DNA from 2 places in the Agromyces silvae genome. Region 1 is predicted to be linked to the other one. Evidence: riboswitches for the same ligand, from Rfam matches in the RefSeq annotation. Region 1 holds a riboswitch; the other holds the start of a gene.
The links. Region 1 has a riboswitch for thiamine pyrophosphate ahead of QU602_RS15200 (bifunctional hydroxymethylpyrimidine kinase/phosphomethylpyrimidine kinase). Riboswitches for the same ligand answer to the same signal wherever they lie in the genome.
Positions count from the first base shown of each region.

Region 2: linked by a shared signal. The riboswitch ahead of QU602_RS07295 (ECF transporter S component) and the one ahead of QU602_RS15200 (bifunctional hydroxymethylpyrimidine kinase/phosphomethylpyrimidine kinase) in region 1 are both predicted to bind thiamine pyrophosphate.

Region 1 covers NZ_CP133018.1:3,305,301-3,312,467, reverse strand. The annotation lists gene QU602_RS15215 (GntR family transcriptional regulator) at 1-348, opposite strand, end outside; gene QU602_RS15210 (hypothetical protein) at 524-751, shown strand; gene QU602_RS15205 (alpha/beta hydrolase family protein) at 782-2,014, opposite strand; gene QU602_RS15200 (bifunctional hydroxymethylpyrimidine kinase/phosphomethylpyrimidine kinase) at 2,263-4,560, opposite strand; TPP riboswitch at 4,552-4,650, opposite strand; gene QU602_RS15195 (YciI family protein) at 4,852-5,250, shown strand; gene QU602_RS15190 (RNA polymerase sigma factor) at 5,211-6,824, shown strand; gene cspE (transcription antiterminator/RNA stability regulator CspE) at 6,888-7,091, opposite strand.
Region 2 covers NZ_CP133018.1:1,585,422-1,592,588, forward strand. The annotation lists gene secA2 (accessory Sec system translocase SecA2) at 1-1,962, shown strand, start outside; gene QU602_RS07290 (hypothetical protein) at 2,026-2,373, shown strand; TPP riboswitch at 2,442-2,551, shown strand; gene QU602_RS07295 (ECF transporter S component) at 2,588-3,229, shown strand; gene QU602_RS07300 (ABC transporter ATP-binding protein) at 3,231-4,745, shown strand; gene QU602_RS07305 (energy-coupling factor transporter transmembrane component T family protein) at 4,742-5,521, shown strand; gene QU602_RS07310 (nucleoside/nucleotide kinase family protein) at 5,518-6,129, shown strand; gene QU602_RS07315 (hypothetical protein) at 6,176-6,433, shown strand; gene QU602_RS07320 (D-alanyl-D-alanine carboxypeptidase family protein) at 6,475-7,167, opposite strand, start outside.

The DNA.
Region 1 (7,167 bases):
CAACTGGGTGCTCGGGTGCTGGCCGGTCCGCTCGAGGTCTTCGTGCAGGCTGGTCAGCGCGACATTCCGCGAGACCCGGCCGTTGACGACCTGGGTGCCGATGCCGCGACGGCGGACGAGCAAGCCCTTGTCGACGAGCTCCTGGATCGCGCGGCGGATCGTCGGACGGGAGAGCCCGAGCCGGTTGCCGAGGCTCACCTCGTTCTCGATCCTGGCACCGGGAGGGACCGCGCCGTCGCGGATGGCCTGCTCCAGCCGGCTCGACACCTGGAAGTACAGGGGGACCGGCCCGGACCGATCGAGGTCCATGAAGATCTCAGCCGGCAGCTGGTGTTCGGGCTCGGTCATCGGCGACTCCTCGAAGCGCTGCTCGTTCGGCAGCGGGTGCGGGCGGTGATCCATGCATGTTCAGACATTAAGAACTTCGACGACCATCGTATCGCTGCGGAGTCCGCATGACGCGTGATCGACACCCGGGATCCGATGACCGGTATTCCGCCTTCGCGCCTCATAGCATGAGCTCGTGGATGAGGACCTGACGCAGGAGCGCCTCGAGCGCTCGGACAAGCTGGAGAAGCGCACCGTCGGCGGCGAGCTGCGGTACTACGTGAAGAACATCAAGGAGCACTGGCCGGTGGTGGTCGAGAACGAGCCGAACGCCGAAGGCCGCGAGGCGTGGTGGACGGCCGACGGCAAGTTCCACGCGACGCACGCGCAGCTCCGGCGCGACTCGTTCATCGGCGTGATCTGACGCCGGGGGTGACGGGTTTGGTCGTGGGCGTCAGCCCGCGAGTCGCTCGTCCAGCCAGTCGAACGCGCGCGCCGCGAGCAGGCTGTGCGCGAGCGGCTCGCAGTGCAGGTCTCCGCCCTCTGCCGCGGTGAACTCGACCAGCGTCGACACCGTCGGTGCGAGGGCCGCGAGCTGTGCGGACTGCCCGGGCCAGAACTGCTCGTGCTCGGGCGCGGTGATGAGCATCGGGGTCGAGATCGCGGCGCCCTCGGTCTCGGTCAGCCGATACGTCAGGACCTTCGAGACGGTGGCGGCGTATCCGTCGGCCCCGTACGGCCGAGCGCGGAAGCGCCAGGTGCGGGCGGTCTCGGCCGAGAACCGCATGCCGATCGCCATCTCGTGGTCGAACTTCTCGTGCTCGCCGTCTTCGGCGAGCTTGACCATGCCCTTCGGCATGTGTCCGAGCCATGACGTGGAGACGTCGACCACGCCGGGGTCGACGATGGCCGCCGCGAACCGGTGCTCGTACGCCAGCGCCCGCGGCACCCAGTAGCCGGCCTGGCTGACACCCCACACCGCCAGTCGCTTCGCATCGACGTCTGGCCGCGCGACGAGTGCGTCGACCACGGGCGTGAGCACCGCCTCCCAGTCGTGCCGGAACGGCACGTCGCGTTCGAAGAGCAGCTCCTGCTGACCGGGTCCTACGAAGACCAGCACTCGGTAGCCGCGCGCAAGCGCGGCCGGCCCGGCCCCGACCCAGGCGTCGGCGATCGACTCGTCGCTGCCGAGGTTCAGCACGAGGGTCGGCCGGGCGGCGCCGTCGGCGGCCGGGCTGAAGAGATACCCGGGCAGCGAGCCGCCCTCGTACGGGATGGCGAGGCGCTCGACCGTGGTCGCGACGGTGTCGACGTATCGTTCCCACGCGCCGAGGTGCGCCCGGAACGTCGGCAGCAGGGCGTCGTCACTCGGCAGCGAGGCGACCGCGTTCACGGCGCGGCCCAGATAGCACGCGGCGCGGAGGTACGCCGCGGCGGCGGAGACGTTGTGCCCGCGTGCCGCCGAGGCATCCGCCTGCGCCAGCACCCGCTCGCCGAGCCCGCGCCAGGCCGCGAACCACCCTTCGTGATCCTTCGGCTTCACGTCGCGCACCGCGGCGAGGATCTCGCCGATGTCGCCGCCCCCGCCCACGGTCGCACCGATGGCGCCCCGCACCTCGTAGTCGAAGTCCGGGTTCGCGGCGAACGCGCCGGCGAACGCGTGGGCGGGCTGGGATTCGGCATGCATCGCGGACTCCTCCGGCTCGGCTGGGGCTCGTTCCCGCCAAACGTAGCGAAACATCCGCATCGCTGTCACGGCGCAGAACGCGCACGAGCGCACGACCGCACAGCCGCACGAGCGGTCGCACATGGTGGGTGTTGCTTGAGGACACCCGCCATGCGAGACCGTTCCGTGCTCGAACGGCGCTCAAGTTGCGCTCAAGCTGCGCGCGCCGGGGCAGATCAGTCGCGGGTCACGTGCGGGTCACGTGCGGGTCACGCGCGGTCGAAGAATGCGAGTTCGTGCGCCGAAGAGACGCGGAACGCCCGATGCATCCGTGCACGCACCTCGGGCCTCGCACGCGACGCGGCATCCGTGACGATCGCGACCGCCTGGCGCGTCGCCGCCGCGAACGCGGGATCCGCGTAGGTCGCGAGCCACGAGGCGTACGGATGCTCCGGCGCGAGCGCCGCGGCGCCGAACTCGCCCGCCGCGAGACGCTCGCCGAGATCGGTGTACAGCCAGAAGCACGGCAGCAGGGCGGCCACGAGCACCGGGTAGTCGCCGCGTGCGGCGGTCGCGAGCAGATGGTCGAGGTACGCGGTCGTCGTGGCATCCGGTTCGGCCGGACCCGAGACGGATGCTTCGCCGCCGAGCCAGCTCGCGTGCAGCTCGAGTTCGCCGACGAGGGCGCCGTGCGCCGAGTTCGCCCAGAACGCCTGGGCCGCGGCGTCCGGCGCGAGACGGGAGGCCTCGGCGAGTACGCGCGCGTAGTCCCCGAGGTAGAGCGCGTCCTGCGCCAGATAGTCGAGGAACGGCGCGGTCCGGAGCGTGCCGTCGGCGAGCCCGCGGATGAACGGCAGCTGATCGATGCCCGCGCGCACGTCGTCGATCGAGGACCACCACTCGGCCTCGAGCTCGGCGGGCGTCGGCGCCGTCGTCGTGCCGCCGCGCGACCAGAGACCCGCGAAATGGCTGACCGGGCCGTGTCCCGACCCGACTTCGAGCCCCTCGCCGTGCCGGATCGACTCGCGGAGCCAGCGCCGCGCCTCCTCGATCGCGGGCTCCCAACCGCCGCGCGAGACGCGGAGCGTGGCGACGGCGGAGGAGAGGGAGCATCCGGTGCCGTGCGTCGCCGTGGTCGCGATGCGCTCGCCGTCGAACTCGACGATCGTCGCCGTGGACGCGTCGACCAGTGCGTCGGGGGCGCGCGAGCCGCCGAGGTGTCCGCCCTTGACGAGCACGCGCAGCCCGAACAGCGCCGACACCGACTCGGCCTGCGCGATCGCGTCATCCCAGGTGTTCGCGCGCGAGGTGTTCGCGAGGACCGCGAGCTCGTCGAGGTTGGGTGTGACGAGGTGGGCGAGCGGCAGCAGCCGGCCCATCGCCGCTTCGGCCTCGGCGTCGAGGAGCCGGTCGCCGCTCGTGGCGACCATGACGGGGTCGAGCACGACGACGGGCGGCCGGGTGGCCTCGACCCAGGCGGCGGCCGTGTCGATGACCTCGGCGTTCGCGAGCATGCCGACCTTCACCGCATCGATGTCGACGTCGTCGGAGAGCGCATCGAGCTGGTCGCGCAGGAACGCGGTCGGCGGCACGTGCACGCCGCGCACCCCGCGTGTGTTCTGCGCGGTGAGCGCGGTGATCGCGGCCATGCCGTAGCCGCCGACCGCGGCGATCGACTTCAGGTCGGCCTGGATGCCCGCGCCGCCCGATGGGTCGCTGCCCGCGATGCTCAGCACCCGCGGGACACCGGACGCCACTGGTCGCGCGTGGCGCGCCGCGGGCTCCGCGAGTAGCGCAGGGCGCTCCGCGGGCTCCCCGAGTAGCGCGGGGCGCGACGACGCCTCCGCCGGTCGCGCAGCGCGCGCCGAAGGAGCACTCGCATCGAGTCCTGTGCCGCCCGCCGCCCGCACGAACTCAGCCGCCGCCTCCCGCGGCTCGGCCGCCGCGCAGATCGCCGACACCACGGCGATGCCTGCCGCACCGGCCGCGCGTAGCGCCGGCACATCCGGCACCTGCACCCCGCCGATCGCGACGCACGGCACGGGGCTCACCGCGGCCAGCGCGGCGAACCCGTCGATGCCGAGCGCCGGCGGGTGGTCGGCCTTCGTGGCCGTCGGCCGGATCACGCCCACGCCGACATAATCGACCGTGCTCCGGGGCATCCGCTCGACCGCCTCGAGATGCGCGACCGTGTTCGCGGTGAGGCCCACGACTGCGCTCGGTCCGAGCGCCTCGCGCGCGGCCGCCACCGCGGCGTCGCCCTGCCCGAGGTGCACGCCGTCAACGCGGATGCCCCGCGCTCGCGCCGCGACCGCGACGTCGAGCCGGTCGTTGACGACGAGCATCGCCCGGCCGTCGATCACGTCGGCGAGCGCCTCGAGCTGCCGCAGCAGCTCGGCGTCGCTCGCGGTCTTGTCGCGGAGCTGCACGGCGGTCACGCCGCCGGCGACGGCCTCGGCGACCACGGCGACGACGCCACGCGGCCCGCACAACGCGGCATCGGTGACGAGGTAGAGCGAGAGGTCAGCTCGCCGGCGGACGGGGTCGGTGGACAGACGATCGCGCATGGGCGACATCCCTTCGCTAGTACGAACTAGATCAGGTTCGACGGGTGTGATCTCAGCCGCGCGCGACGCGCGGCACCCCGTGTCACTGCCGCCGAGTGTAGCGCGGGGCGCGAGTCGGTTGAGGACGCTATTCGTGGGTTCCGGGGCCGCAGGACCGACGAATGCCGTCCTCTCCCGGAACATTCGGCGCAGGGTGTCGATCGGCGGCCGTCTCGATCGTCATCACCGTGAAGGGCCGGAACGGCCGGCCCGGGCGCTCACTACGCTGGGCGCTGAACGGGAGGAACGATCATGCGATACACCCTGTTGCTGCACTACCCGGAGATGTCGCCCGACGAGCTCGGCGAGGCGGGCATGGCCGAGGGGCAGCGCGAGTTCGCCAGTTACGCCGCAACGCTGCACGCCGCGGGGGTGCTGATCTCGGCCGAGGTGCTGCAACCCTCCGACGTCACGACCACCGTCCGCGTCGCCGACGGCGACCTGCAGGTGCAGGACGGGCCGTTCGCCGACACCAAGGAACAACTCGGCGGGATGTTCGTCATCGACGTACCTGACCTCGACACGGCGATCGAGTACGCGCGCCAGGCGCCGTCGGTGTCGTGGGGCGCGGTCGAGGTGCGGCCGAGCGCGACGCATACCGTCGACGGCGTGTGGACCACGTTCGAGACGCCCGCACCGCACGCCGGGTGACACGCGACAAGCGCGTGGGCGACGCCGCCCGCGCGAGCGACGAACACTGCGCGAGCGACGAGCACCGGTCCAGGGACGAGCACCGGGCGAGGGACGCGCACCGGGCGAGCGACGAGCGCCGGGCCAGGGACGAGCACCGGGCGCGCGACGAGCACCGCGCGAGCGACGAGCACCGGGCGAGCGACGAGCACCGCGCGAGCGACGCGCACCGGGCGAGCGACGAGCACTGCGCGAGCGACGCGCATTCCGGCGACGCGGTCCGCGACGGCGAACCGGCGCGTCCAGCCGACGCAGCTCGCGCTGACGACGCGAGTGCGCACGCCACGCGAGTCGCCGTCGAGCGGGTCGCGCGCGAGGCGTACGGCCGGCTCGTCGCGGTGCTCGCCGCGCCCACGGGCGACCTCGCGCTCGCCGAGGACGCACTCGCGGGCGCGTTCGAGGCGGCCCTCACGACCTGGCCGGCCCAGGGCGTGCCGCAGAACCCCGAAGGGTGGTTGGTGACCGTGGCCCGCAACCGGCAGCGCGACGTGTGGAAGTCGGCCGCGCACCGCGCGACGGTGCCGGTCGACGACGGGCACGACGCTCCGGATGTCTCGGGCGGCGGTGTGTTCCGAACCGGCGCCGGCCCGGGGCATCCGCTCGCCGTCGACCCGTTCGCCGAGCTGGACCCGGATCGCATCCCCGACCGCCGGTTCGAGCTGCTCGCCGTCTGCGCGCACCCGGCCATCGACCCGGCCGCTCGTGCGCCGCTCATGCTGCAGACCGTGCTCGGGTTCGAGGCGGCGCAGATCGCGACCGCGTTCGCGGTGCCGCAGGCGGCCATGGCGCAGCGGCTCGTGCGCGCGAAGCGGAGGATCAAGCTCGCGCGCATCCCGTTCGAGCTTCCCGATCGTGCCGCGCTCGCCGAGCGAACGTCGGCGCTGCTCGAGGCGGTCTACGGGTGCGCCGCGATCGCCTGGCGCGGTGACGCGGGCTCGCTGGCGGGCGAGGCGCAGTACCTCGCGGTCGTGCTCGCGACCCTGCTCGGCGACGAACGCGAGGCGTGGGGCCTGGCTGCGCTGGTCACGCTCTCGCTCGCGCGGCGTCAGGGTGCGCGGCGCGGCGAGTTCGTGCCGCTCGACGAACAGGACCCGGCCGACTGGGATGCGGCGTTGATCGACGAGGGCGAGGCGTACCTGCGTCGGGCCTCGGCTGGCGGCGGCGCGCCCGGTCGGTTTCAGCTCGAGGCGGCGATCCAGGCGGTGCACATCGACCGGAGGCGCACCGGCCGGACCGATTGGGTTGCGCTCCGCGCCCTCTCGACCGCGCTCGTGGCGGTGGCGCCGAGCCTGGGGGCGCGCGTCGCGCTCGCCGCGGTCGTCGGGCGCACGGACGGCGCGGATGCCGGGCTCGCGGCACTGCCCGAGGCATCCGTGGGGGAGACGTTCCAGCCGTGGTGGGCGACCCGCGCCGACCTGCTGTCGCGCGCGGGTCGCGACGCGGAGGCGCGGGATGCGTACGCGCGGGCGGCGGCGATGACGGATGTCCCGGAGGTGCGTGCGTACCTCGCGCAACGCGCGGCGTCGATCGGGTGACCGCAAAGACGAGAGCGGGCCCGCCACGACGAATCGTGGCGGGCCCGCTGTTCGTGCTGCTCTTTAGAGGGCGCGGATGTTCGCAGCCTGCGGGCCCTTCTGGCCCTGCTCGGTGTCGAACTCAACCTTCTGGCCCTCTTCGAGGTTGCGGTAGCCCGCACCGGAGATCGCGCTGAAGTGCGCGAAGACGTCGGCGGAGCCGTCGTCGGGAGCAATGAAGCCGAAGCCCTTTTCAGAGTTGAACCATTTGACGGTGCCAGTGGCCATGTCGTCATTTTCCTTTTCGTTGAGGACCACGGCCGTGGCCCGGGGGTACCACGCCGACGGCGTCGGCGTGGAGCTT
Region 2 (7,167 bases), 1.7 Mb from region 1:
ACCCTGGTAGGCAGTATGGTCGCGGCCGCGTTCGCGCTGCAAGACCGTTGCGTTCATGTCCTCTCCGCCAACGAGTACCTCGCGGTCCGGGACGCTCGATCCGGTGCTGTGCTGTTCGACGCCTTGGGGGTGACATCGGCAGTCGTGACCGCGCCGATGACCGGCGACGAGCGTCGGGTGGCCTACCGCGCCGATGTCGTGTTCTCGACGATTCAGCAACTGGGGTTCGACCAGCTGCGTGACCGCCAAGTCACTCGCCACGATGAGCGGCGCCTACGTGAGCTGGACGTCGCGATCGTCGATGAACTCGACGCGGTGCTCATCGACGAAGCCCTCGTCCCTCTGGTGCTCGCGGGCGATGCTGAGGATGATGTCGTGGTGCCGGGCCTGGCGAAGCTCGTGGCTTCGCTCCGGGCGACCGTCGACTTCACCGTCGATGAGGAGCGCCGGAACGTGATCCTGTCCGACAGCGGTATCGCCAAGCTCGAACGCTTCTTCCATGTCGAGAATCTGTTTGCGCACACCGACCTTCTGGGCGCGGCTCACCTCGCGTTGCACGCAGAGGTGCTGCTCGAGCGCGACGTTCATTACCTCGTGAGCGAACGCGGTATCTCGTTGGTGAACGAGACGCGAGGGCGCATCGCACACCTGCAGCGATGGCCCGATGGGCTGCACGCCGCAGTCGAGATGAAGGAGGGGCTCGCGCCGTCGTCGCAGTCACGCATCCTCGATCAGACCCTCGTGCAGACGGTCGCTCACACGTACCGAACGCTGGTGGGCATGAGCGGGACGGCCGTCGAAGGCGCAGAACGCCTCGCTGAAGACCATGGCCTCCGTATCGCTGCGGTGTCGACGAACGTCCCCTGCGCACGGATCGATGAAGCCGACCGGCTGTTCGCAACTGCATCGGCGCGCGACCGATCGGTCGTCGAGCGGATCACCGAGGCTCATGCCGTGGGTCAGCCCGTGCTCGTCGGAACGTCGAGTGTTGCCGATTCGGAGCGATTCGCCACTCTCCTGGAGCACGCGGGGGTGACGTGCGAAGTTCTCAACGCAAAGCACGACGCTGACGAGGCGGCGATCATCGCGCGTGCGGGGATGTCCGGCGCGGTCACGATCTCGACTCAGATGGCCGGACGCGGTGTGGACATCCGGCTCGACGATGCCGCGCGTGAACGGGGCGGCCTCCTCGTTATCGGGCTCGGCCGTCATGAGAGCGTGCGGCTGGATCATCAGCTGCGAGGGCGGTCGGGTCGCCAGGGCGACCCGGGCACCTCCACCTTCTTCACGAGCCTGGAGGACGATGTCGTCGTGCATCACATCGATCCAGTCGAGATCGCTGAGGTGGTCGCTCTCGAGGCCGTGCCGTCTCCACGTGCCCTGCGCCTGTACCGGCGTGCACAGCGAGTCGCCGAGGGAAAGGTACTGCAGGCCCATCGGAAGACCAGCGCGTACAACCAGGTTCTCGAGCATCAGCGAGCGGCGACGCTTGCCGTGAGGGACGGTTACCTTGCCGATGACGGGCGAATCGTTGAGCTGCTGACCGAACTGCAGCGGGCTGGCCTGGAGCGCGATCGTGCTAGGCGGCTCAGGCATCCGGAGTGGATCGAGTTCGTCCGTCAGATCGTGCTGTATCGGATCGACGAGGGGTGGGCCGATCACCTCGCGCATATGAGTGACGTGAAAGAGGGCATCCACCTCCGCGCACTCGCCAACGCGGTGCCGCTCGTGGAGTTCACGGTCGAGGCCCGCACGGCCTTCGCAGGCTTCACGGATCACGCCGCCGAGGCAGTCCTGTCGACGCTCCTCGACCTCGACCTCGACCGGCGCCCGGGGACCATCGCCGAGCTCGGCATGCGACGACCGACCTCCACGTGGACATACATGATCGAGGACAACCCGTTCGGCACCGCCGCTGACCGGGTCATCCGCTCGCTCGCCAAACTCATCAGGCCCCGCTGACCGCGCCGAGCGGAGCGAGCGCAAGGGCTGGCCGCATCCAGTCGGCGTAGGTAGCCTGGCCCCATGACGGAACTCGTGGTGGAACTGGCGGACAAGGTCGGCGGCGTCGGCGTGAAGACCTCGTACGGCGATGCGGTCGACATCGGGGGGTCCACGATCGTGCCGGTCGCCCTCGGATATTACGGCTTCGGCGGCGGCAGCGGGTCCGGGTCGATGGATGAGAAGGGCGGCACCGGCGAAGGCAGCGGCGGCGGGGGCGGCGGCGTGTCGATTCCGCTCGGGGCATACATCGGCCGAGGTGGCGATGTGCGGTTCGAGCCGAACCTCATCGGGCTGCTGCTGGCCGCGACCCCGCTCGTCTGGGTCATCGGCAAGTCGCTGCGCTGGATCATCCGCGCCCTGAAGCACTGAGCGCCTGACCGCGGTCGACGCCCGACGCATGGGCGAAGCCCGCACCGGATCGGTGCGGGCGTATACTCATGCGTGAACACGGGAGTCCGGTGAACCGGGCTGAGAGGAAGGTTCCAAACCTTCGACCGTCGAACCTGATCTGGGTCATGCCAGCGCAGGGAGGGCATCGCATCTCATTCCCGTGCCGCTTTCCTTCGAACGAAAGGGCACGACAGTGCACGCAACCACATCCGCAACCACGCCGGCATCGACGCGCACGCCTGGCGGCCGTCGCCTCAGATGGCGGGTGGTCGACATCGTCGTCGCGAGCGTCATCGGCGTCGCGGTCGGCGTCGTCTTCTGGGCGTACGGCGTTATCTGGGGTCCGATCTCGGCCCCCATCTCGACCTTCCTGCCCGGCCTGCAGGCCGCGCCTGCGGCGCTCTGGCTCGTCGCGGGCGTCATCGGCGGACTCGTCATCCGCAAGCCGGGTGCCGCGATGTACACGGAGCTCGTCGCCGCGATCGTATCTGCGCTGATCGGCAGCCAGTGGGGCGGCCTGCTCACGATCGAGGCCGGGCTCGTCCAGGGCCTCGGCGCCGAGCTCGTCTTCGCGATCTTCCTGTACCGCCGTTGGGGCTTCCCCGTCGCGGTGCTCGCGGGCGCGGTGGCCGGGCTCGCGATGGCCGTCAACGACCTCGTGCTCTGGTACGCGGGCTCGGCGCCCGCGTTCGCGACGATCTACATCGTGTCGGCAATCGTCGGCGGTGCGGTCATCGCCGGTGGTCTCGGCTGGCTGGCGGTGCGCGGTCTCGCCCGGACCGGGGCGCTCAGCCGGTTCGCATCCGGGCGGGACGCGGTCAGGGTCACGAGCTGAGGTGACCGCCAACGAGCTGCAACGGCCGGCGCGCGTCGAGGCGCGCGGGTGGGGCTGGCGGCACGGCTCGCGCGCGAGGCCCGCGGTCGAGGGCGTCGAGTTCACCATCGAGCCCGGGGAGCGCGTGCTGCTGCTCGGTCCGTCGGGCTCGGGCAAGTCGACCATCCTGCACGGGCTCGCCGGTGTGCTCGGCGGCGACGACGAGGGCGAGGCGACGGGCCGGCTGCTGGTCGACGGGGTGGATGCCTCGGCGGCGCGCGGCCGCACCGGGCTCGTGCTCCAGGATCCCGACGCCCAGCTCGTGATGGCGAGACTCGGTGACGACGTCGCATTCGGGCTCGAGAACCTCGGCGTGCCGCGGGAGGAGATCGCCCCGCGCGTGCGCGAGGCGCTCGCCGCCGTTGGGCTCGACCTCGCGGTCGACCGGTCGACTGCGGCGCTCTCGGGCGGGCAGCGTCAGCGGCTCGCGCTCGCGGGGGTGATCGCGATGCGCCCAGGCGTCCTGCTGCTCGACGAGCCCACCGCGAATCTCGACCCCGACGGGGTGACCGAGGTCCGTGACGCCGTCGCCCGAGTCGCGGAGCGCACCGGCGCGACGCTCATCGTGGTCGAACACCGGGTGCCCGTCTGGCTGCCCGTCGTCGATCGCGTGATCGTCGTCGGCCGCGAAGGCCGCCTCATCGCCGACGGGCCGGCCGAACGCGTGCTCACCGAACAGGCCGACGAGCTGCGCGCCGCGGGCGTGTGGCTTCCCGGCGAGGCCGCGGCGATGGCCGCACGCCCGGTCCACCCCGCGCTCGGAACCCCTGCGTCGACGGCCGGCACCCCAGAGCTGCTCACCGCGACGGATCTCAGCGTCGCACGCATCTCTGGTCGGCCCGTGCAGACCGGCGTGCACACCGCCGTCCACGAGGCATCCGTGCTCGCCGTCACCGGGCCGAACGGCGCAGGCAAGTCGACCCTCGCGCTCACCCTCGCAGGCCTCCTCCGGCCGGACGACGGCTCGCTCGTGGCATCCGCCCGGCTCGCCGACGGCGCGGCCACCGAGCCGTGGCGCTGGAAGTCGCGGCAGCTGCTCACACGCATCGGGACGGTGTTCCAGAACCCCGAGCACCAGTTCCTCGCGGGCACCGTGCGTGCCGAGCTCGAGGTCGGCCCGCGGGCGCTGCGGCTGCGTGCGGCCGAGGTACACGAGCGCGTCGACCCGCTGCTCGACGCGTTGCGGCTCGCGCATCTCGCGGACGCCAACCCGTTCACCCTGTCGGGCGGCGAGAAGCGCCGGCTCTCGGTGGCCACGGCGCTCGCGACCCGGCCGCGCATGCTCGTGCTCGACGAACCGACGTTCGGCCAGGATGCGGTGACGTGGCGCGAGCTCGTGCGGCTGGTGCGCGAGCTGCGCGAGGCGGGCGCCGGCATCGTGGCCGTCACGCACGATGCCGCGTTCGTCGACGCGCTCGCCGATGTGCGGCTCATGCTGGGTGTCCCCATCGATGCGAGGGCCGAGGTCGCGGTGTGAGCATCGCCGAAGTACGCCCCGGCCTGCCCCTCGCCCGGGTGAACCCGGTCGCGAAGATCGCGGCGACCGTGCCGCTCAGCATCGCGCTGCTGCTCACGCTCGACCCCGTCTCGGCGGGTATCGCGATCCTCTGCGAGATCGTGCTCTTCACGGCGATCGGGCTCGGCCCGCTGCTGTGGTCGGCGCGCACGCTCCCGGTCTGGATCGCCGCACCGCTCACCGGCATCAGCATGGTGCTCTACGGGGCACCGTCCGGACAGGTCTACTTCGACGCCGGGCTGATCCACATCACCGAGGGGTCGGTCGCGATCGGGCTCGCCACGACGGCGCGCGTCGTGGCGATCGCGCTGCCCGCCGTGGTGCTCTTCCTCACGATCGATCCGACGGATCTCGCCGACGGTCTCGCGCAGACGCTGCGGCTGCCCGCACGGTTCGTGCTCGGCGGACTCGCCGCACTGCGGCTCGCCGGGACGTCGATCGACGACTGGCGCACGATCAGCCTCGCGCGACGCGCGCGCGGTGTCGCCGATCGCGCCGTGCTGCGCCGGGGGGTCGGGCAGGCGTTCGCCCTCCTCGTGCTCTCGATCCGCCGCGCGAGCACGCTTGCGACCGCCATGGAGGCGCGCGGGTTCGGTGCGCCGGGTCGGCGCACCTGGGCTCGCGAGGCGCGGTTCGGCGGCGTGGAATGGGCGGTCATCGCGATCGGATGCCTCGTCGCGGCGATCTCCGTCACCGCCGCGGTGGCGGCGGGCTCATGGAACCTGGTCTGGTCGTGAGCCGGGCGACGGACGCGCCGGGCTCCCGCGACCGCGCCGGGTTCGCGCTGCGGACGGTGCGGTGCCTGCGGGACTCGCCGGCATCGGCGGCGCGGGGAGCGTCGACGGTCCGCGGGCGTCGGCTCGTGGCGATCGACGGACCGAGCGGGGCCGGGAAGTCGACGCTCGCGGACGCGATGGTGGCCGCCTGGCCCGGGCCGGTCGCGCTGGTGCGTCTGGACGAGGTCTATCCGGGCTGGCACGGCCTCGACCGCGGAGCCGCGCTGATCGCCGACTCGGTCGTCGCGCCCTGGGCGAGAGGCGCGGTCGCCCGTGTGCGCTGCTGGGACTGGCGTGCCGACGCTCCGGGCCCGATCCGAGCGATCGCACCGGGTCTCGATCTCGTCATCGAGGGCTGTGGCGCGTTCGACGCCGTGTCCGGGGCATCCGCTCTGCGCATCTGGGTGCACGCCGGTGAGGCCGAACGGAGACGCGCCGCGCTCACGCGCGACCGCGGCGCGTTCGACCCGTACTGGGACATGTGGGATGCGCAGTGGCGGCGGCACGCCGCGCGCACCGGGGCATCCGCGGCCGGCGCCGACCTGATCGTGCGCGGTCTGTCAACCTGACCCGCTCGGTTCCTCCCGCGCCGAGGCGCGGGACTACGGTGGAGTCATGAGTGCAGAGACCACCGGAGAGTACCTCGCCGAATTCCTCGACGGACCGCTCGAGGGCAACTTCGAACAGCGCGCCCTCGTCGACGGCAAGCCGGAATCACGCATCGGGCAGGTCGCCGCGGTCGACGGCCTCGAGTCGCTCTTCTGGTACAACGCGGTCGAGGAGCGCGAGCTGAACGGCGAGATGCGTGTGCAGTTCCGCTTCGACCCGAGCGACTCCGACCCCGTCGAGTTCGACGAGGACGACAACGACTGACCCCTCGCTCACGCGGTACGCCGGGCCGAGGAGCCTCGGTCTCAGGAGTCCGCGAAGTAGGCGCCGATGATCGGCAGCGGGTTCGTCAGTCGCCAGATCGGGCCGGGGTCGCCGATGTCCGTCGAGAGCGTGAGTGGTGATGCAAGCTCACCCGTGGGCGTCGGCACGACCACTCGGCCGACGTCACGGCCGGCGTTCGCGGTCGTGAACGGTTCGACCTCGACGCTCGGCTCACCGGCGGCCGCGCTCCAGCCGAGGCTCGTCCGCGTCGCGGCAGCGACGAGGTCGGCGCGGTCGCCCCAGACCGCGACCGCTGAGCCGTATGCGTCGCCGGCGGTGATCACGTCGACCGGCACGGCGGCTTCGCCAGCCGCGCCGACGGCCGCGGTGACCGCGGCGTCGAGGGTCTCATAGTCGGGGATGAGGGTCATGGCGCCGACGAGCCGGACCGGCTCGGAGCCGCCCGCCGCGGTCGTGGTCGTCGTGAAGACGAACGAGATCAGCGCCTGGTCGGTGAAGCCCCGCGTAATCGCGCGCACGCCCTGATCGCCGAGGCGCGATGCGACGTCGGGCACCTGACGCACCCCCACGCCGCCCGTGACCTCGCCGTCGAGCATGGCCGCGAGCGCCGGATCGCCGACGACGCGGGCCGCGAGCCCGGCGAGATCGGTCGCCGTGCCGACATTGTCACCCGAGAGCCCGGTCGCGTCGGCGACGCGCGTGTCCGGGAATCC